4 regions of the Gordonia sp. SL306 genome follow, and region 4 is predicted to be linked to each of the others. Evidence: predicted binding sites of a transcription regulator. Region 4 holds the regulator's gene; each other region holds the start of a gene.
The links. Region 4 encodes LexA, which represses DNA repair genes until DNA is damaged. Its sites were predicted from a motif close to CGAACANNTGTTCG; they were not measured.
Positions count from the first base shown of each region.

Region 1: a site for LexA is predicted at 1,733-1,746, ahead of OVA31_RS10060 (HNH endonuclease signature motif containing protein). Genes of this name have one in related genera too.
Region 2: a site for LexA is predicted at 1,644-1,657, ahead of OVA31_RS16635 (alpha-ketoglutarate-dependent dioxygenase AlkB). Genes of this name have one in related genera too.
Region 3: a site for LexA is predicted at 2,382-2,395, ahead of OVA31_RS12310 (HNH endonuclease signature motif containing protein). Genes of this name have one in related genera too.

Region 1 is NZ_CP113063.1:2,188,392-2,193,773, forward strand. It holds gene OVA31_RS10050 (ABC transporter substrate-binding protein) at 1-647, opposite strand, end outside; gene OVA31_RS10055 (FadR/GntR family transcriptional regulator) at 754-1,575, opposite strand; gene OVA31_RS10060 (HNH endonuclease signature motif containing protein) at 1,774-3,324, shown strand; gene OVA31_RS10065 (hypothetical protein) at 3,419-3,898, shown strand; gene OVA31_RS10070 (hypothetical protein) at 3,926-4,123, shown strand; gene OVA31_RS10075 (ABC transporter permease) at 4,260-5,024, shown strand.
Region 2 is NZ_CP113063.1:3,625,991-3,631,372, reverse strand. It holds gene OVA31_RS16640 (MMPL family transporter) at 1-1,488, opposite strand, end outside; gene OVA31_RS16635 (alpha-ketoglutarate-dependent dioxygenase AlkB) at 1,681-2,307, shown strand; gene OVA31_RS16630 (hypothetical protein) at 2,421-2,960, shown strand; gene OVA31_RS16625 (oxidoreductase) at 2,983-3,858, opposite strand; gene OVA31_RS16620 (adenylate/guanylate cyclase domain-containing protein) at 3,919-5,382, opposite strand, start outside.
Region 3 is NZ_CP113063.1:2,691,732-2,697,113, forward strand. It holds gene OVA31_RS12295 (fumarylacetoacetate hydrolase family protein) at 1-49, shown strand, start outside; gene OVA31_RS12300 (cyclase family protein) at 39-1,037, shown strand; gene OVA31_RS12305 (alpha/beta hydrolase family protein) at 1,133-2,305, shown strand; gene OVA31_RS12310 (HNH endonuclease signature motif containing protein) at 2,422-4,164, shown strand; gene helR (RNA polymerase recycling motor ATPase HelR) at 4,208-5,382, opposite strand, start outside.
Region 4 is NZ_CP113063.1:4,745,286-4,750,667, reverse strand. It holds gene hrpA (ATP-dependent RNA helicase HrpA) at 1-1,318, shown strand, start outside; gene nrdR (transcriptional regulator NrdR) at 1,338-1,829, opposite strand; gene OVA31_RS21755 (LysM peptidoglycan-binding domain-containing protein) at 1,932-2,483, opposite strand; gene lexA (transcriptional repressor LexA) at 2,722-3,480, shown strand; gene OVA31_RS21745 (putative PEP-binding protein) at 3,498-5,168, opposite strand; gene OVA31_RS21740 (DeoR/GlpR family DNA-binding transcription regulator) at 5,377-5,382, shown strand, end outside.

The DNA of each region.
Region 1 (5,382 bases), 2.6 Mb from region 4:
AAGTGCTCGGCGAACTTCTGGTCGATGATCTCCGCGGCGAACGGCTGGGCGGGGATCGCGGCGTCGACCGAGTCGTTCGAGAGCGCCTGTCCCATGCCCTCATAGGGCACGTTGGTCATCTCCACGTCGTTGTTGGGGTCGATGCCCTTCATCGGGAGCTCCAGGCGCAATTCGATGTCCTGGACGGTGCCGAACTGTGATGCGATCTTCAGCGGCTGACCGTCGGCCTTGGCCTTCTTCGCCGCGGCGGTGAAGGCAGGCCAGTCGTTCGCGTTCAGTCCCAGCTTCGGGCTGACCACGAAGTCCGAGCCACCATTGACCTGCCCGCTGATCGCGACGATCGGCAGTCCCTTGGAGATGAGGCTGACGAGTGCGGTGTAGTCGATCTGTCCGACGTTGATCTGGCCCGACGCGAGGCCGGTGCTGAGATCCGACAGCTTGGTGAAATTCTGGTAGGTGACGTCTTGTCCCGGCATCTTGTCGGGCAGCAGCGACATCGAGAGGCAGTGTGCGCATTGGGGCGAGGCCACCACGATGCTGTCACTCGAGGTGTCGCTGCCGCAGCCGGCGACAAGGGCGGTCGACGCGGCGACCGCGACGGCGGCCAGGGTGGTGGTCAGTCTCTTGGTGAATCGTGCACGGCGCATGGCTGCGCTCCTCCATCTCGCTGATGACGTGGGTACGGCCTGAGGCCGACGTCATTGACGGTAGGAAGGCGCAGTTGCCCGACCGTAACGCGGGAATCAAAGATGATTACGCAAGTGGTCTTACCAATCTGCCTGTCGAGGTCGCGGCGTCCTCGTCAATGACCGGGCTGGTCGCCGCGCGTCGCCGACGCACCCGGGCGATGGTCGCACCGTCTCCGCCGAACAGGTCGCCGCCGATCCGGGACAGGTGATCGGTCATGGCGTCGGCCGCACCATCTTCGTCGCCGAGCGCGATCGCCTCGAGGATCTGCCGGTGCTCGTCGGCCTGCACGTCGGACTGGTTGGTGGTGGCGCTCGACCCGTTGAGCAGCGCCCACATCGGGTGCGACGCCACGTCGACCAGTTGTCTCGTCATCCCGGCGATCACCGAATTGCCGCAGTAGCCGGCCAGTTCCGAGTGGAATGCCTGGCTGAGCTGGAAGTAGCTGCCGAATCGCCGTTCCCGCACCGGCTCGGCATCGCCGAGGTCGGACGCGTCGATCAGGGCATTGAGCCGCCGGATCTCGTCGAGATCCAGCCGTCCGGCGCACATCCGCGCCATGGTGGGTTCCAGGTGCAGTCGCGCCTCGAGAAGATCCTGCGGCGTGGCGTCGAGCAGTCCGAGCGCGGGATTCTGCAGGTGATGGCCGCGCTCGGTGATGTAACAGCCTGAGCCACGTCGGATCTCGACCACACCGAACAACTCCAACGCCAGCAGGGCGTCCCGCACCGTCGGGCGCGACGTGCCGCATTCGACGGCCAGGTCACGTTCATTGGGCAGCCGGTCCCCCGGGCTCAGCCGGCCCGCACTGATGGATGTGAGCACCTGGTTGACCACCTGCATGTACTTGCGGCCAACCCCGGGGACCTGTGGGATGAGTTCGGACACGAAGGTCAGGATAGTTGGTCTGACCAGTTCGCATCGTTTGAGTATTCCGACGGCGTATCCGCTATTCAAGGTCTGCCCATTCCCGCCCGGACACATTCAGCAGCACCCGTGAATACACGGTTGCGCAAACCGAAAATGCCCGATAATCTGAATCTATCGAACATACGTTCGAGTCCGGGCATCAGGGGGTGCAGCGCGGTGAACACCACAGATTCGCAGACCGAGATCGTTGCGCTGTACGCCGAGTTGCACAGCGTTCTCGACCGAATCAGCGTTGCGTCTTCCACACCCGCCTCCGATCTGGAAGTCATTGAAGCCGCCGAGTCTCATGAACGCGCCGTGAAGCGGATGAGCTGGATCGGACACCGCCGAGTACTCGACGTGTCCGACCGGGCAGCGCACATCAAGGCCGGGTACCGATCGCTGTATGCATTCATGGCGGCCCGGTTGCGGATCACGAACCCAACTCGGCGCCGGCGGCACATGGAAGCTGTCGCACAGATGTACTCGATGCAGGGCGAATTGCTCCCTCCTGCGTGCCCGGCCACTGCCGCTGCGCTGGCAGAGGGAGCCGTCGGCCCCGACCACGTCGAGGAGATCCTGAAAACGCTGCGCCACATCCCATCGTCGGTCTCCACCGAAGACAAGGTCGCCGCCGAGTCCCAGCTGGCGCAGCACGCCCGCGAGTTCGATCCGGCAACCGTTGCTCGACTCGGTGCACAGGTGATCGCTCATCTGGACCCCGACGGAAGTCTCACCGACGACCGCGATCGGGCGCGTCGGCGCAGCTTGAGTCTTGGCAAACAAGACCCGCAATCGATGAGCACCCTGAGTGGCACACTCGACCCGATCACCCGAGCGATGTTCGACACTCTTCTCGATGCGTGGGCCGCACCGGGTATGAACAATCCCGATGACGAGAGTTCACCGCGCGGCGGCAAGGTCGATGCTGACTCGAAGATCCTCAAAGAGGCTGCGCGACAGGATATGCGCTCGCAGTCCAAACGGAACCACGACGCGCTCACCGCTCTGCTGAAAGCGGCGCTCGGTGGTGGCGTGCTAGGAAAGAGCCACCGCGGATTGCCGCCGCATCTGATCGTCAAGATCACCGAATCCGAGCTGCGCGAGCGCGCCGGACTCGGCGAAACTGCCGGTGGTGCACATCTTCCCATCAAAGATGTCATCGAGCTGGCGGCCGAGGCACAACATCATCTGGCAGTGTTCGCCGATCACAGCCCTGAGATTCTCTACCTCGGCGAAGCTCAGCGGCTCGCCAACCAGTCGCAGCGATTCGCGCTGTTCGCCCGTGACGGCGCCGGATGCACCTGCCCTGACTGCACACAGCCGTTCACCCGCCTGGAAATCCACCACGCCGAACGGGACTGGGCCGACGGAGGCTGGACAGACGTCTCGGACCTCGCCGGGGCGTGCCCGAAACACAACCGGATGGTCGGCCCAAAGGTCGGACAGTGGACGACCCACATCATCCGGGAAGGCCCCGACACCGGTCGGCCGGCGTGGACTCTCAACAGCGACGGCACTGGACCCCCGAACTCGCCGAGGGTCAACCGCATCCACCACGTCGGCGAGAACCTCGACCGACTACTCCGCGGTGTGTCACCGCCCCCGACCATCGACTCACGGCGCGAGGACATGTCGCGCGAGGAACGACGCCGCGTGCAGAACGCGGTTTCCATGGGATGGCTGGTACGTGCCGTCCGGTGGGAGGATCTCGGCCTGGCCGGATGATGTTCGTGGCCGCGTCGACCTGGGAACATCCGCAAACGCTACGCTCTCAGGCATGAATTCTGGGATGACGGGGCGTCCATCGCAAGCTGGGTCGATGGCTTCCGGGTCGCATCGCGAGCTTCCGGTCCCACTGGTCGGCGCGATCTGTCTGATGTACTTCGGCGCCGTCGTCCAGATCGCGGGTTTGGTCGCTGCCCTCACCGCCATGAACACGGCGGCACTGAAGGTTCGCACCCAGCATGCGCAGGGTTCGGGACTCGCCGACGCAGACCTGGAAGGTTCGGTCGATACGGGCCTCGGCGCGGGCGTCGCTGTCGCCATCGTCGTCAGCGCGATCGCTGTCGGGCTGTGGATCTGGATGGCCCGCGCCAACGCTCGCGGGCAGACCTGGGCCCGGAGCACTGCGACCACGCTCGCTGTCCTCGGCACGGTGTTCGGCCTCTTCTCGGCGGTCCGCGCCGACACTGATTTCACGATGATCACCAACTTCGTGATGTGCGTTCTCGCAGTGGGCATCATCGTGTTGTTGCATCGTCCGGACTCACGCGAGTACTACGAAGCGATGTCGCGGTAGGACACCGGACTGCGCCGGTGAGCGGGCATGTTCGCCACGCATTCCGTCGCCGAAGCGGTCTTCCTCTCCACGCGTGTGGTGGTCATGGCGCCGCGACCGGGACGGATTCTCGACGTAGTCGACATCCCGTTCGACTATCCACGTTCCCGTGGCCTGCGTTTCGGACCGGAGTTCAACGAGATCTGCGCACATATCGACAATCAACTACGGGAGGTCGTGCTGTGACCCGTGCATCGGAGGTCGTCACCGTGCGAGCAACCGGGACCGCGGAGATCGAGGTCGCCGACGTCGAGGAGGGATCGCCCACCGCCGCGCGGTCGCACAGCAGCGCCAGTAGCGGCTCGACGGGACTGGACTTGCGGTGCTCGGACGTGTCCTCGGTCCGGCAGCGGTATTCGTCGCGGTGCTGGGTCTGTGGTCGCTGGTGAGTTACGTGATCCTGCCCGAGCAACGGAGGTTTCTGGTGCCGCCGCCGGGCGATGTGTTCGCCGCTGCGCTCACCGGACCGGAAGCAGCGCACATGTGGTCGGCGCTGGGACGCACGACCGTCGTCGCGCTCGTCGGCCTGGCGATCGCCTTCGTGGTTGGTGTCGGGTGGGCTGTCGTGATGTCGCAGGCACGCTGGATCGAGAACTCGCTGTTCCCCTATGCGGTGGTGCTGCAGTGTATTCCGATCCTCGCCGTGGTGCCGGTGGTCGGATTCTGGTTCGGCTTCGGGTTCGTGTCCCGGGTGTTGGTGTGCGTGCTCATCGCCCTGTTCCCCATCGTATCCAACACTCTGTTCGGATTGCGCTCTGTCGACGTGGGTCACCGCGACCTGTTCGCGTTGCACTGCACGAGCAGGTGGGTTCGCCTGCGCAAGTTGGAGATTCCGTCGGCGCTGCCGGGGCTCTTCGCCGGGCTACGCATCTCGGCCGGGCTGTCGGTGGTCGGAGCGGTGGTCGGCGACTTCTTCTACAAACAGAACTCGCCGGGCATCGGCATCCTGATGGACACCTACCGTGCTCGACGCGAGTCGGCGGAGTTGTTCGCGGCCGCCAGCCTCGCGTCCCTGCTCGGCGTGTCGGTCTTCGTGGTGTTCGGGTGGATCGGACAGCGGGTGGTGGGACGCTGGTCTCGCGCGTGAGGTGTTTCTCCACGGCGCTGGTCGACTCATATCCTCACACGAACACCGGAACCGTCGTATGCAGTGGCGCTCCTGCGTAGCGGTCCACGACCTTGTTCAGCTCGAACTGCACGTATTGCAGGTTGGCGCCGACCACCTGTGACCGGAGGTGACGGACCTATGACGGGCGCCGTGTCACACGCGCGGTGCTTACGCTGGTCATACGCTCATCGGCGGCGCGCGCTAAGGGTTGACCTCGATCTGGGCTAACACAGTCGTTAGGATGCGCGGTCGCCTCCGCGACGCTGATGACCCCGGAAAGATACGGTAACAGGCGCTGCGAGGCGCGGCGTCCGAAGATTGCGGTGGATACGGCGCC
Region 2 (5,382 bases), 1.1 Mb from region 4:
CATCAGATCATGGGTGGCCGCATCCGACGGTGCACTCGTCGGCGTCACCGAGATGAGTGCGGTGTTCGCGCCGACCTGAGGTTGCGTCGCGCCGTTGCCCACCCAGGTCAGGGTGTTGGTGTTGGCGACGTCGGGGAGCGTCTTGATGTGTTCGACGGTCTGCGCGGCGGCCACGGTGACGTCACCGTTCTCGGTGTGCACCACCACCAGCAGCGGACCGTTGATGCCCTCACCGAAGCCGCGCTGCAGCAGCGATTGTGCCGCCGCCTCGTCGTCGGTGGTCATCGACATCCCCAACTCGAGCTTCGTGGCCGGGATCGCGGCCAGCACGAGGACGGCCAGGCCCGCGATGATGAACGGCAACGGACGCTTCACGACGGTGCGGCCGAACTTCACGCCGACGGTCTCGGAGTTCTCCGACGGCTCGGCATGTTTGATCCACGGGATACGGGGTGCGAATGCGAACCGTCCGACGGCGCCGAGCAACGCCGGGATCAGGGTCAGTGCGGCGAGGACCGCCACCGCGACGGCGACCGCCGCGCCCATACCCATCTGGGTGATCAGCGGGATACCGACGACCATCAGTGCCACCACCGCGATGATCACGGTCAGCCCGGCGAACACGACCGCCGACCCGGCCGTGCCGACTGCTCTGCCCGCGGCATCGGCGGCACTCCCACCGCGCTGTCGTTCACTGCGATAGCGCGACACGATGAACAGGGCGTAGTCGATCGAGACGGCGATGCCGAGCATCGTGACGATGCCGGTGGCCGTCTGGTTGATGCTCATGAACTTGGCCCCGAGCGTGAGCAGCATGATGGTGATCATCACGCCGACCAATCCGGTGACGAGCGGGATGAATGCGGCGACGAGCGCGCCGAAGGCAACGATCATCACCACGAAGGCCACCGCGAAACCGATCAGTTCGGCCTTGCCGCCCGCTTCCTGCACCTGCATCAGGGAGCCCGTCGCCTCCACGCGTAGCCCGCCACCGCGGTGATCGGCGAGGATCTCCTTGAGCTGATCCTTCTGGTCGACCGTGAGGTCCATCATCTCGATGCTCTGCCGGACCTGGATCAGACCGACCTTGCCGTCGTCGCCGAGGACGGACGAGGCGAGCGCCGGTTGCGCCTTGGCCACCGTGGTCGGGTTCACGACGGTCGTGCCGTCGGTCAACTCGGGCAGCTTGTGCAGATCGGCGACCAGCGCATCGATCTGCGACGAGTGTGCCGCCAGTCCGTCGTCGGCGGCCACCAGCACACTGGTCGATGCCTGCGACTGCTGTTTCATCACGTCGGGGAAGTACTTCTCGACCTGCGACGTCGCGGTTCCCGAATCGGTACCGGGCAGGCTGAAGTCCTTCGCGAACTTCGGGCTCAACGCACCGACGAGACCGGCGACGGTCACGGCAGCGAGCAACCACACCGCGATCACCCACCACTTGTGCCGGAAGGAGAACCTCCCGACCCGGAACAACAACGACGCCATGGTCTTCCCTTCGCACGAGCCCAACAAACAGAAGCCACCAAAAATGTTAGTGACTTCCACTTGTTACTGGATACCGAAAGACTCGGCTGTTCGCCACCACAAAATGGACATTTGTGGCGGACCCCTCGGCGCCATACGGGTGCGATGCACATCATCGAACACATGTTCGCATCATGCGGTAGCCTGTTGGGCATGACCGCGGGCATCCAGCGTTCACTCTTCGATCAGCAGTGCGACCAGACGAGTATCGGAGATCTCGACGCGACCACTCGCCGCATGCTCACCGACGGCGCGTGGGTCGATCTGCGACCGGGCTGGATCGCCGGCTCCGATCTGCTCTTCGACGCGCTGCGCGAGAAGGCCGACTGGCGCACCGAACGTCGACGGATGTACGACCGCGTCGTCGACGTCCCGCGACTCGTCTCGACCTACCTCGAGGCGGCGGCATTCCCCGATCCCCTGCTCCGCGAAGCACGTGAGCGGCTGTCGCGGCACTACCGCGACGAACTGCCCGAGGGTTTCGCGACCGCGGGACTGTGTCTGTATCGCGACGGCTCCGACAGCGTCGCCTGGCACGGCGACCGGATCGGCCGCGGATCCACCGCGGACACGATGGTGGCCATCGTCTCCCTCGGCTCCCCGCGCCCGCTGATGTTGCGGCCCCGCGGCGGCGGATCGTCGGTGCGGTTCGTGGTCGGGCCCGGGGATCTGCTGGTGATGGGTGGGAGCTGTCAACGGACGTGGGAACACGCGGTGCCCAAATCGCCCGGCGTCGGTCCCCGCATCAGTGTGCAGTTCCGCCCGCCCGGCGTCTGGTAGCGGCGGGATCCGACAGACCCGACATCGACCCAACCCGATATCTTTCCCATCCTGGTCGGGTGGTTGAATCGGGGGCGTTGTCACCGCCCTGGGGCCGAGCCGAAAAGAGAATCATGATCCGACAGTCTGCCGCCGTCGCCATTCTGGCCGCCGCCGCGATCGCCACCGCCGCCGCCCCGGCAACGGCCGGTCCACTGGACACTCTCTTCGGCAGTGCGGGCGCGGGAAGCTCAGGGTCGGGCAGTTCCGATCTCCTGAACGCCGGCAGCTCCGCCCTCGGGTCGTCGAGCTCGAAGCCGCAGCATTTCGGCAAGCTCGGCCGCCCCGATGCGACCAATGGCGTGAAGTCCATCAACGTGTGGGCGTATGCGCCCAAGGCACAGGCGATCTCACCGGGCGTGTACCCGAAGAACGCACAGCTCGGCGTGCGGTGGAACTCGACCATCGACGCCGGTCCCGTGGTCGACGGCAACCAGTGCCGCATGGAGGTCCGCCTGTCGGGACCGAAGGTCCCGAAGAAGGCGCAGCTGACCAAGACTCAGGACTGCACCTCGGCGAAGACGTTCCTCCTCCGCGCTCCGGGTTCCTACTCGATCAGCGTCACCGACACCATCTCCGGAGCCTCGAACTCCATCAAGTTCGACGTCCAGTAGCCCGGGCGCCTGCACACCGGCGTCAGATCTGGAAGCCGATGTCTGTCAACTTCTCCGAGGTCGTCCACAGACCATCGCGGATGGCCTTGTCGTCGGCACGCTTGTTGTACCCGGAGATCCCCGGGGCGCCGTGGGCACCGAACATCTGGGTGGGCCCGTAGAAGGTACCGCTCGTGGCATCGGGGGACGTCGCGGCATACAGCGACGGCAGTGCCCCCGCTGCGGCCGACTGCGCGAAAATCTTGTTTGCCGCATTCATGAACACGTCCTCGACCGTCCCGGACTTGCCCTGCAGTTCGGTTGCGGCATAACCGGGGTGCGCGATCAGCGACGCCGTCGCAGACCCGGCGGCGGCAAGTCGATCGGCCAGCTCCTTGCCGAACATGAGGTTGGCCAGCTTGGAGTCGCCGTACGCTCGCCAGCGCCGATAACGTCGCTTGTCCCAGTTGAGGTCCCCGAGGTCGATTCGTCCCATCTGATGCATCGTCGACGACAGCGTCACGACCCGTCCGGTGATCTTCGGCAGGACCAGCGCGGTCAACGCGAAGTGGCCGAGATGATTTGTGCCCATCTGCATCTCGAATCCCTGCGCCGTGCGACCGAGCGGGATCGCCATCACTCCCGCATTGTTGATCAGCACGTCGGCCCCGGTGAGACCGTCGGCGAAGGCACGCACCGAGTCGAGATCGGCGAGGTCGAGTTGGGCCACGGTCGCCGCGGACCCGATCTCCCGCGCCACCACATCGGCCTTCTGCGCGTTACGACACGCGAGGATCACCTCTGCACCCGCCTCAGCCAGCGCCTTCGCGGTCTCCGCACCAAGACCGCTGTTGGCGCCGGTGATGACCACCGTGCGTCCGGACTGATCCGGGATGTCCGATGTCGACCAACCACTCATGCTCACAACCCCCTGCTCGGCGAATGATGCGGTCCACGCTATTGACGTCGCCGATGGCCGTCAACGGCCGAGAAACCCGGACGGCAGGCGCATCATCCCGGTCAGCCCCACGCGCCGCGCCGGCCGGAGCAGGCCCGAGAGCACCCCGCCGACCGACGGGTTCGCCGGCTCGACGATCAGCGCCGCCGGGGCGAACACCTCCGTCGGCCGCGGCCGACCGCGCAATGTCCGGCTGCCAACCGAACTCCACTCCTCCGCCTCATCTCCCGCAGCGCCGACGGCAGCGTCACCGGCCAGAACCGGGACGGCGGATGTCTTCGCGAGTTCGGACAGCCGCGCGCACTCGTTGACCGGATCTCCGATGACGGTGTACTCGTAGCGCTGTTCGGCACCGACATTGCCCGCGAACGACATCCCGTAGGAAACCCCGATCCCCCACCGGACCGGCAGTTCCTCGAGCCGCACCGCCAGATCCCGCGCGGCCGCCAGGGCTTCGGCTGCCGGATCGTCGATGACGACCGGCACGCCGAACACCGCGAGTGCGGCGTCACCCTCGAATTTGTTGACGAACCCGGAATGGTTGTCGACCACGTCGGCGACGATGGTGAAAAAGCTGTTCAGCAATTTCACCGTGGCCTGCGGGTCCTGCTGGGCGGCAATCGACGTCGACCCCACGATGTCGACGAACAGCACACCGACGAGTGCGTTGGTGCCGTGCATGCCGACCCCACGCTCGAGCGCGAGTTCGGCAACCGTGTCCCCGACGTGGCGGGCGAACAGCTCGCGCATGCGTTCACGCTCGTCGAGTCCCTCCACCATCTCGTTGAAACCGTGTTGCAGGACACCGAGTTCGGAGGAATCGTAGACCGCGACCTGGGCCGATAGGTCCCCTTGCTCGACGCGTTCGACAGCTCGCCGCAGATCGACGAGCGGGTCGGCGATGGCTCGGCCGACGAGGACCATCACGCGGGCTCCGGATGCCAGACCGACGATGGCGAGTACCACGGTCGCCCAGTCGACGGGGCCGACGGCCGGCGGCAGCATGCCCGTCCACCGCCCGATGTTGATGATGAGCAGGCCGAGCATCGGGACGGCCGAGCTCACCGCCCACACCGCGATCATCCTCGTCTGTACGCCGTGCATCACGTGCTGTGCCGGTGCGTCCTGCAGCGCGACCACCGACAACGGCCGGGCGGCCCGCTCGGCGAACACGTAGGTGATGCAGGAACTCGAGAAACCCGCCATCATGAATGCCACTGCGACACCCACCACGGTCTTCTCGGTGAGCTCGTTGGCGGCGAGCACATAGGACAGGACCGCCGCCGACCACGCGATCAGGGTGGCGATCACCTGATAGCCGGGGATGCGCTGCACGGCGCGACGCCGGGCGCGGTCCGCGGGACGCCCGCTGACGAACCAGCGCAGCTGCGGGCGGAACACGGAGAGTCCGAGGGCGACGTTGATGATCAGCCCTATCACGATGGCGATCACGACTGCGGGGAAATTGGGGGCGCCGAGCGTGGT
Region 3 (5,382 bases), 2.1 Mb from region 4:
CGCCGGGCAGTCGCTGACCACGACAGGAGGCATGACACATGACCGCTGAGACCACCCAGCCGTCATCGACGGCCCTGGATCGAACCGACCCTGAAGGCGCGATCGCGGCCGCGGCCGCACGATGCTCCAACTGGGGCCGTTGGGGTGAGGACGACGTCCACGGCACCCTCAACCACATCACCGCCGCCGACCGCCTGCGGGCGGCTGGATTGGTGCGGACCGGGGAGACCCTCAGTCTTGCATTGCCGTTCGACATGGACGGTCCGCAGAAAGGGTGGCGACGACGCACCAATCCGGTGCACACCATGCTCGACACGGGCATCGAGGCGGAGGCCGGGATTCAGGGATTCCCGCACGGCCTCGGTGGGGCCGACGACGTGATCGCCATGCCGCTTCAGTGCTCGACGCAGTGGGATGGGCTCGGCCACATCTTCGATCACGGTCGGGCGTGGAACGGCAGGCGATCCGGTCAGGTGGTGACCTCCGAAGGCGATCGGGTCACCGGCATCGAGACCGCGGCCGGGCGCATGGTGGGCCGCGGAGTACTCCTCGATGTCGGGCGGGAGATCGGCGACGACGGGGAACTACCCGACGGCTTCGCGATCCTGCCCGAGCACCTGGACCGGACGATCGAGGCGCAGGGATCGGATTCGGCCGTCGGGCGCGCCGACTTCGTCTGTGTGCGCACCGGACAGCTCACCCGCGCCCTACGGGACGGATGGGGTGAATACGCCGGAGGCCCTGCTCCAGGTCTGTCGTTCACCACCGCGGATTGGCTGCGCGACCACGAAATCGCCGGGATCACTACCGATACATGGGGATTCGAGGTCCGCCCGAACGAGTTCGACGTCGCTTTCCAGCCATTGCATCAGGTCGTGATCCCTCACATCGGGCTCTACATCGGCGAGATGTGGAACCTCGACGGACTCGCCGCCGCATGCCGGGCGGACGGTCGTTTCGAGTTCATGCTCGTGGCGCCACCGTTGCCGATCACCGGCGCTGTCGGGTCGCCGATCAATCCGATGGCCATCAGGTGAGCCCCCCGTTGGTCGAGTAGCCCGCGAGGTACGAGCGAGCGTATCGAGACCACCTCCACAGCAAAATCTTTCACCACCTCACTCAGGAGTAGACGATGTTCGAATATTTCACCGGCAAGAATTACGTATGGAACTTCGCGGTGGTCGGCGCGCTCAACAGCGGCGGACGAATCGACGAGGTGGACCGGGCCTGCCGCCCGCTCCTCGACATCGCCAAGGGTAACGAGGACGTCGGCACCGTCGACTTCCTGAACTCGTGGACGGCGATGGTCGACCAGTTGGTGTCCGCCGCCGACGACGACGCGAAGAAAGGGCACGCGCGCACGGCCGGGCAGGCGTACGTGCGCGCCGCCAACTATCTGATCACTGCGGAACGTATGCAGCAGGCCGGAACCCCGGAACGGGAAGCAACCTATCAGCGGTGCCTGGACCTGATGGAACTGTCCTTCGAGCTGAACGACCCCCTGACACGTCGTGTGGCAATCCCATTCCGCGACACCACACTCCCGGCGTACTTCACCAAACCCGCGACCACCGACGGCCGGCCGACCCCGGTCATGATCCAGTGGAACGGTCTGGACAGCACCAAGGAGCACATGTACGTCTCGGAGCACAATCAGGAGTTGGCCGCGCGCGGCATCGCGACCCTGATGGTCGACACCCCGGGATCGGGTGAGGCACTGCGCAAGCAGGGACTCACCTCTCAGGTGAACACCGAGGAATGGGCAGCGGCGTGCGTCGACTTCCTGGAGGAGGACCCCACCATCGACGCCTCGCGGATCGGTATCGTCGGCTGGTCGCTCGGTGGCTACTACGCGCCACGTGCCGCCGCATTCGAGAAGCGGCTCGCGCTGTGTGTCGCCTGGGGTGCCAACCACAACTGGGGTCAGGTGCAACGCCGCCGTGTCGAGCGCGAGGGCGAGCGCCCGGTGCCGCACTACTGGGATCACGTCATGTGGGTCTGGGGCGAAACCGACCTCGATGCCTTCCTCGAGATGGCCGACGGCATCCACCTCGACGGTGTCGTCGAGAAGATCGACGTTCCCTTCCTGATCGCACACGGCGCCAACGATCGACAGATCCCAGTGGACTTGGCGCGACGCTCGTTCGATCAGGCGACCAACAGCCCCAAGCGCGAATTGCGCATCTTCACCGCGGACGAGGGCGGTGCCGAACACATCGGCCTCGATGATCTCGGTCATGTGAGTGACTTCGTCGCGAATTGGGTTGCGGACACGTTTGCCGAACTCGACGCTGCGGAGCGGTGACCGGGTGTGGGCATGCAGCGCGTGAACATTGACTGACTGAAGCTCTTGCGCGGGCGCCTCGGATCCCGCTAGAGTTCGAACATGCGTTCGAACGAACGGGATCGGGGGTCCGCCACATGAGCGAGTCCGACTCCGATCGTGCCCATGCGTCTGGTGGTGACGGTGGTGAGGTCGATGTGGCGGCGGTGGCCGGACAGTGGTTGCCGCGGGGCATGTTTCAGCAACATCATCCGCGCAGTCATGACGACCTGCTCGAGCGACAGGCCGAGTTGGCCACGGCCGCCGCGGCGTCGGTCGGTGATCTGCCCGCCGGTGAGAATGTGGTGGAGCTCTACCGCGAGTTCCATCACCTGCTCGACCGCATCGCCGGCGTCGACACCACCAGCGCCTCGCCCGCCGATCTGGTGGCGGTGGCCGCCGAACACGAACGTGCCGCCCGGCGGATGAGTTCGATCGGACACCGCCGGGTCATGGACGTCTGCGACCGCGACGCCCACACCGCCGCCGGCTACCGCTCACTGCACAACTTCATGGCCGAACGGCTGCGCATCGGCGACCTACGCCACCGCAAAGAACAAATGGCCGCGGTCTCGCAGATGTACAACCTGCAGGGCGAATTGCTCGCCCCGCGCTTCCCGCAGACGGCCGCCGCGCTGGCCGACGGCGCGATCGGACCCGACCACGTACACACCATCGTGAACGCCATGGCACGCATCCCGGCCGCGGTGGCACCCGGCCTGGTGGAGGCGGCCGAAGCCAGTCTGGCCTACTTCGCCCGCGACTTCTCCCCGAAAACACTCACCGACCTCGGCGCCCGCATCCTGGGCCACCTCGACCCCGACGGCACCGTGACCGACCAGCGTGACCGCGCCCGCCAACGCCGCCTGCTGCTGAGCAAACAAGACGCCCAACAAATGAGCCGGCTGACCGCCACCCTGGACCCGACCACCCGCGCCATGTTCAACGTCGTACTCGCCGCCTGGGCCGCACCCGGCATGAACAACCCCGACGACACGCAATCACCCACCGGACAACGCGAACACGCCGACCCCGACACCCTCGCCGAGGCCGCCGCCCGCGATGCCCGCACCCCCGAACAACGCAACCACGACGCGTTGCGCGCCCTGCTCGACTACATCCTGAAAAGCGGTGGACTCGGCGACAGTCACCGCGGACTGCCACCCCACCTGATCATCGCGATCACCGAACAGGAACTACGCGAACGGGCCGGCCTCGGCCACACCACCACCGGCGCCACCCTGCCCATCGCCGACATCGTCGAACTCGCCGCCCACGCCGACCTGCACCTGGCCGTATTCGCCGACCACACCCGCGAAGTCCTGCACCTGGGCACCGCGAAACGATTCGCCAACCAAGCCCAACGCCTGGCACTCTTCGCCCGCGACGGCGCCCACTGCACCCACCCCGACTGCGACATGCCGTTCAGCCACACCGACATCCACCACGCCGAACGCGACTGGGCCGACGGCGGCCGCACCGACATCGACGCCCTCGCCGCCGCGTGTCCCACCCACAACCGCATGGTCGGACCCAAACCCGGACAATTCACCACCCACATCGTCGCCGACGGACCCGACGCCGGCCGCCCCGCCTGGACCCGCAACACCGACGGCACCGGACCACCCAACCCACCACGCATCAACCGACGCAACCACATCGCCGACACCCTCCGACACCACCTCGACGACAGCGGACTCTCAGGTGACACCCCCGCACGCCCAAAAGAAGTGGCCCCACCCGACTACCGATACGCCGGACCCATGCGCTTCACCCGACTCGTACACGACGGCATCACAGTCGAAATCCTCACACCAGACGACCTCGACCTGGCCCGGTAGCTGTCGACCTGGTTCACGTGGGCAGCGTCGCGCGTCCGATCATTCATGACGTGCTGCGCAGGATCACCAACTCCTGCGTGGCCCGCGTCATCGCGACGTAGCGATCGACTGCCCCTTCGATGCCGCTCCCGAATCTCTCCGGATCGACGATGACAACCAGGTCGAACTCGAGGCCCTTCGCATGTTCGGGTGTGAGTGAGCGTACTCGTGGCCGCTCGGCGAACGTGGGATCGCCGATGACACAGACGGTTCCCTCGTCGTGTGCGGCCAGCCACCGCTCGAGAATCGCGTCGCGGTCGGCGGTGGGACCCTCGACGACGGGGATGCCGCTGCGACGGATGGACGTGGGGACATTCGCGTCGGGGAGCTCCGCGCGGATGGCCGGTTCGGCGACAGCCATGACCTCCTCCGGCGTTCGGTAGTTCACCGACAGGGACGCCATGGTGACCTCGCGGACCCCGATCCGTTCGAGCCGCTCCTGCCAGCTCTCGGTGAACCCGTGCCGCGCCTGGGCGCGGTCGCCGACCACGGTGAGACTTCGGGAAGGGCAGCGGGACAGCAGCATCTGCCATTCCGCGTCGGTCAGCTCCTGGGCTTCGTCGACGATGATGTGCGCGAACGGCCCGGCGAGGTCATCCGCATCCATTGTCGGAGAGGCAGTCTCATCCACCAGGCTGTTGCGCATATCCGCGCCGCGCAGCATCGGCATCACCCCCTCGCCGTCGTCGTGGGCATGGGCGTCGAGAAGATCGGTCACCACCTGATCCATTCGCTCCCGCTCGGCGGCCAGCACCGACTCACGCCGCCGTCGACGGACCGAGGCCGTCGCATCGCCGAGACGCAGGCGCGCCGCGTCCAGGAGAGGTAGATCCGACACCGTCCACGCGTTCGGAATCCGGCGCTGCAGTTTCCGGACCTCGCCGGGGGACAGGTGGGGAGCGCACATGCGCAGATAGGCGGGAACCGACCACAGGTCCCCGACGAGATCGGCCGCTTCGAGCATCGGCCAGGATCGGTTGAAGGTCGTGACGAGTTCATCGTTCTGCGACAACGACTTACGCAGTCGCGCCTTGGGCACGTCGCCGCCGCTGTGCTTGTCGAGGATGATCGAGACCAGCGACTCCCACACCTCGTCGCGTCCCTCGTTGTGCGGAGTGCCCGGCTCGGGGGCCCCGAATGCCTCCGCCCAGTCGGCAGTGGTGACCCAGACCTCGGACC
Region 4 (5,382 bases):
GGAACTGCGCTACCGGTTCGAGCCAGGAGCTCCCGACGACGGGGTCACCGTCGTGATCCCCCGGCCGCTACTCGATCACGTACGACCCGCAGGCTTCGACTGGTCGGTCCCGGGCCTGCGCTCCGAACTCGCCACCGAGCTCGTCAAATCACTGCCCAAGGCCCTGCGCAAGTCGATGGCACCCGCCCAGCGTTTCGCCGACCTCGCGGTCTCGCGATTGACACCCCGGTCGGAGCCACTGGTGACCGGTCTGTCCCGCGAGCTCACCTCGATCACCGGCATGACCGTGTCCCCGGGTGACTTCTCCCTCGATCGCGTCCCTGCCCATCTGACGATGAACTTCGCCGTCACCGACCGCGCCGGGACGGTGGTCGCGAGTGGCAAGTCACTGGCCGACCTGAAGAAGGGTTTCGCCGGGCACGACGACACCTCACGTCCCCGCGCCGTCCACACCTCCTGGACCGACGATGGCATCGGCGATCTACCCGACACCACCACCACAACGGTTGCCGGCCAGACGATCACCCGCTATCCGGGACTCGACGTCGTGCGGGACGACGCTGGACGGGCAACCGGTGTCACGCGGACCGAGTCCGTCACCGCGGCCGAACGCGACCGCAAGCTGACCGACGCGGTGATCGTGTTGTTGGAGACGACGATCCCGACGCTCCCCAAGAAGATCACCGGAACCCTCGACCCGGCCGGACGGCTGGCGCTGAGTCAGAGCCCGTATCGACGACCCGACGATCTGCCGGCCGATTGCACCCGGCGCGCGGTCCGTGACGCCGTGGCCACCCGAGACCTCACCGTCATCCGGACGCCCGGCCAGTTCGCGCGGCTCCGCGATGACCTCAGAACGACTGTGACCGACGCGGCCCCTGAGTATTTCGCGCTCGCCACGGACATTCTCCGGCATCTCGCCCCCCTCCGATCGGAGATCGACCAGGACAGCGGGTCCGTCGCTGCCGACGACGTGGCCGAGCAACTGGAGAACCTCGTCTTCGACGGATTCGTGGCCGCGACCCCACGCAGACATCTCACCGAGATCCCTCGCTATCTCCAGGCGGCGGAGAATCGATTGGCCGATCTCATGGGATCAACGACCCGCGATCGCGATGCCCTCGCCGCGGTCGACCGGGTGATCGCACACTGGAATCAGCGAGTCGCGCAGCTCCCCGTCGGCCGGCGCGATGCCTTCAACGAGTATGCCCATTGGATGGTCGAGGAACTCCGGGTCGGTCTCTTCTCGCAGCGACTCGGTACCGCCTATCCGATCTCCGAGAAGCGGGCGATGCGCGCACTGGACGTGTTCCATTGAGCGCACCGCTCCGACGCCGTCATTCGGAGACGGTCGGCCCCGCAGCGTCCACTGTCTTCTCGTGCGTCAGGTCGCCCTGCAGGTCGTCGATCTCGCGCTGGAAGTCCTCGAGCGAGTCGAACGAGCGGTACACCGACGCAAATCGGAGATAGGCCACCTCGTCGAGCTCACGCAACGGTTTGAGGATCGCCAATCCCACCTCGTTGCTGGGGATCTCGGCCGATCCGGATGCGCGCACCGCATCCTCGACCTGCTGCGCGAGCTGGGCGAGGGCGTCTTCGGCCACGGCACGCCCCTGGCAGGCCCGACGAACTCCGCGCATCACCTTCTCGCGGCTGAACGGTTCGGTGACCCCGTTGCGTTTCGCCACCGACAGCACGGCGCTCTCCACCGTCGAGAACCGGCGACCACACTCCGCACACGAACGGCGCCGTCGGATCGCCTGCCCTTCATCGGCGACACGCGAGTCGATGACCTTGGTGTCTTCGTTCTTACAAAACGGGCAGCGCATGTTGTCCTCACGCACGTCTCGGGACACTCCGGCGCACCGGATGCTCGCTACGCCGTGCCGGTTTCCGGCTGGAACCTGTGCCATGAGAATACCGTCCGTTGCTCAGCGGTATGCGGGCGCGATCAGTGCCTGACCGACCCGGAGTCCCGAGGAGGCCAAGGCGTTGCGCTCGACGATCTGATCGATGACCGACTGGCGCGGCAGATCCGGCGCCACCCGATCGGCGATCGAGCTCAGGGTGTCGCCCTGCCGGACGTGCACCACCTCGGTGCCCACCGGCTGCGGGGCGACGGACGCGGCGTAGTTCGACCCGACGATCGCGACGACCCAGACGAGCGCGGCCAGCGCTCCCCCGACCAGCACGGCAAGCGCGGCCGCACGACGTCGTGCGTAGACCCGCCGCTCATCTGCCGGTGCCGCACACCGGGTGCCGACGATCGTCGTGCCCGCGTTGTATCGACCGTCCGGACGACGGTCGGCCGGACGGGTCGGCTCGACCCTCGCGCCGCGCCTCGGACGCGAACCGACGCCGGAGGTGACCGGCCGTCGCGGCGCCAGCGCCGGTGTCTCGCGGGTCAGGGTGCCACTGCTCGGCACGTGGCGCGCGGGTGTCTCGCGGACGGACGTCTCGCGGGTCAAGGTGGCTGTGCTCATCGTGTCCTCCTGGGATCCGAATCGACCGTTCCCTCGATCACATGTTCGATGGAACGCATGTTCGATTTGTAGCACGCTGCGCCGACAAAGTCTCGACACGCGTCGAACAAATGTTTGAACCTGTCGGCAGGTTCGGTTAACCTCGGCCGTGAGACAACCGATCGACCAGCGATTTTGCGAGGCGAACCCGGTTCCGGCGGCAGCCGACGATGCAACAGCCGACAGGAAGGACTCAGCGATGAGCGACAAGGCCGGCGGGCGGCGTGGAGCCACCCGCGGGATCCACGAGACCGCAGACGCCCCCGACGACTCGTCGGAGCCGGCACCCGTCGTCGCCGAACCCGAGGTCGCCGAGGCGGCTCTCACCGCCCGGCAGCGCGGGGTCCTGGAGTTCATCCGTCAGTCCGTGCGAGAGCGTGGCTACCCGCCCAGCATCCGCGAGATCGGCGACGCCGTCGGACTGACGTCCACGTCGTCGGTGGCGCATCAACTCCGCACCCTGGAACGCAAGGGATTGCTCAAGCGCGACCACAACCGGCCGCGCGCGGTCAACATCCAGGACGGCGACCACACCCCGCCCGGCGGCGCGGCGGCCGGACTGGCCGACGGTCAGGAATTGCCCACACCGACGTTCGTGCCCGTGCTCGGGCGGATCGCCGCAGGCGGACCGATCCTGGCCGAGCAGGCCGTCGAGGACGTGTTCCCGCTACCTCGAGAACTGGTCGGAGAGGGATCGCTGTTCCTGCTGCGCGTCGTCGGCGAGTCGATGATCGACGCCGCCATCTGCGACGGCGACTGGGTCGTGGTCCGGCAGCAGAACGTCGCAGACAACGGCGACATCGTCGCGGCCATGATCGACGGCGAGGCCACCGTGAAGACGTTCAAGCGCAAGGACGGTCACGTGTGGCTGATGCCGCACAACGACCTCTTCGATCCCATCCCGGGCGACGAGGCCGCGATCCTCGGCAAGGTCGTCACCGTGATGCGGCGCGTGTGAGGATCGGCGGCCGAGAGTCAGCCACCGAGCGCCGCGGCCGCGACCGCACGGGCCTCCGCGGGATCGGCGGTTTTCAGCACTGCTTGCGCGGCTGACCGGCACTGGTCGAGGGTCACCTCCGAGAGGCGAGCCCCGACCGGCGCAGCCGCGGCGGGCGCCGCGGACAATGAACTGACGCCCATGCCGACGAGTACACATGCCAGCAGCGGGTCGGCGGCCGCCTCACCGCACACTCCGACCGGTTTGCCCGCCGCCTGACCGGCGCGGGCAACCATGTCGATCAGTGCCAGCGCCGCAGGCTGCCACGGATCCGTCAGTGTGGCGAGTTCGGCGGACATCCGATCCGCGGCCATCGTGTACTGCGTCAGATCATTGGTGCCGATCGAGACGAAGTCGACCTCCGCCATGATCGCGGGAGCCAGGATCGCAGCGGCGGGCACCTCGACCATCACCCCCGCGATCAATCCACGGCGCCGCACTTCGCCCGCGAATTCCGCTGCCTCGGAAGGCGATGCGATCATCGGGGCCATCACCCATGGCGTGGCTCCGCTCTCCTGAGCAGCGGCTGCGATCGCATCGAGCTGCGCCGCGCGGATCTCGGGATGGTCGATCGCGATGCGATTGCCCCGCACACCCAGCGCCGGATTGGCCTCGTTGAGCTGGGTCACGAATTTGAGCGGCTTGTCCGACCCGGCGTCGAGCGTCCGGATCACCACTTTCTGATCGGCGAATGCGTCGATCACCTCGCGGTACAACGTTGTCTGCTCGGCGATCGTCGGGGCCTCGGCCCGCTCGAGGAACGCCAGCTCCGTGCGGAACAATCCGACACCCTCGACGGGATGACCGGATGCGTTTCGTGCCGACGCTCCGTCGGCGACATTCGCGAGCACCGAGACCGGATGCCCGTCCGCGGTCGTCCCGGGTCCCGTCCACGACGCCACCGCGGCGGCCTTGCGACGACTCTCGTCGACGCCGGCCAGCGCCCTCGCCTCGTCGGGTTCGACCTCCAGAGTGCCCGCCGTGCCGTCGACGAGCACCGTGGTGCCGACGGCCACGGTGGCGAGCTCACCCACTGCCACCACGCATGGAATCCCCAACTGGCGGGCAATGATCGCGGTGTGACTCGTGGGACCTCCGAGACGCGTGACGAGCGCGGTGATCAGCGTCGGATCGAGCCCGGCGGTGTCCGCCGGGGCGAGATCGTCGGCGAGCAGCACCGACGGCACGGGCGGTTCCGGTACGCCGGGCTCGGGTATCCCGAGCAACTCGGCGACCACCCGATCGCGGACGTCGTTGAGATCGGTGACCCGCTCGGCCATCAGTCCGCCGAGCTTGGTGAACATCGCGGCGAACTGTTCGGTCGCCGCCACGGCCGCAGCCGGCGCGGGGGTGCCCTTGGCGATCAACGCCGACGCCGCACCGACCCAACCGCGGTCCTCGGCCAGGCCGGCGGTCGCCACGAGCACCTCCGACGCGGCGCCCGAGGCATGCGAGGCCCGCTCCCGGAGCCGTCCCGCCACCGCCGCCGCGGCGTCGGTGAAGCGTTTGGTCTCGACCTCACGCTCGTCCTCGGCGACGGCGTCCTCTGCGCTCGGGTCGTATTCCGGGCGGGCGCCCGGCCAGATGGCCGGACCGAAGGCCTTTCCGGCCACCACCGGTGTCCCCTGCAAAACCTGTGTCTGTGTCACCGAAGTCCTATCTGTCCGTCGGTCCGGGAACCGATCCCGTCCCGGACTCACTGGCCTGTATCGAGCAGCGGAGCGCATGTGGAATGGGCCCGTAACTGAAAGTTATGTGATTCAAGTTACAAGAAAACCTTGACTTGTCAACATAAACAGGCGTAAACACAGATATAGCAACATTGAAATCCACAGATTCCAACAGACGAGGACATCCGTGTAC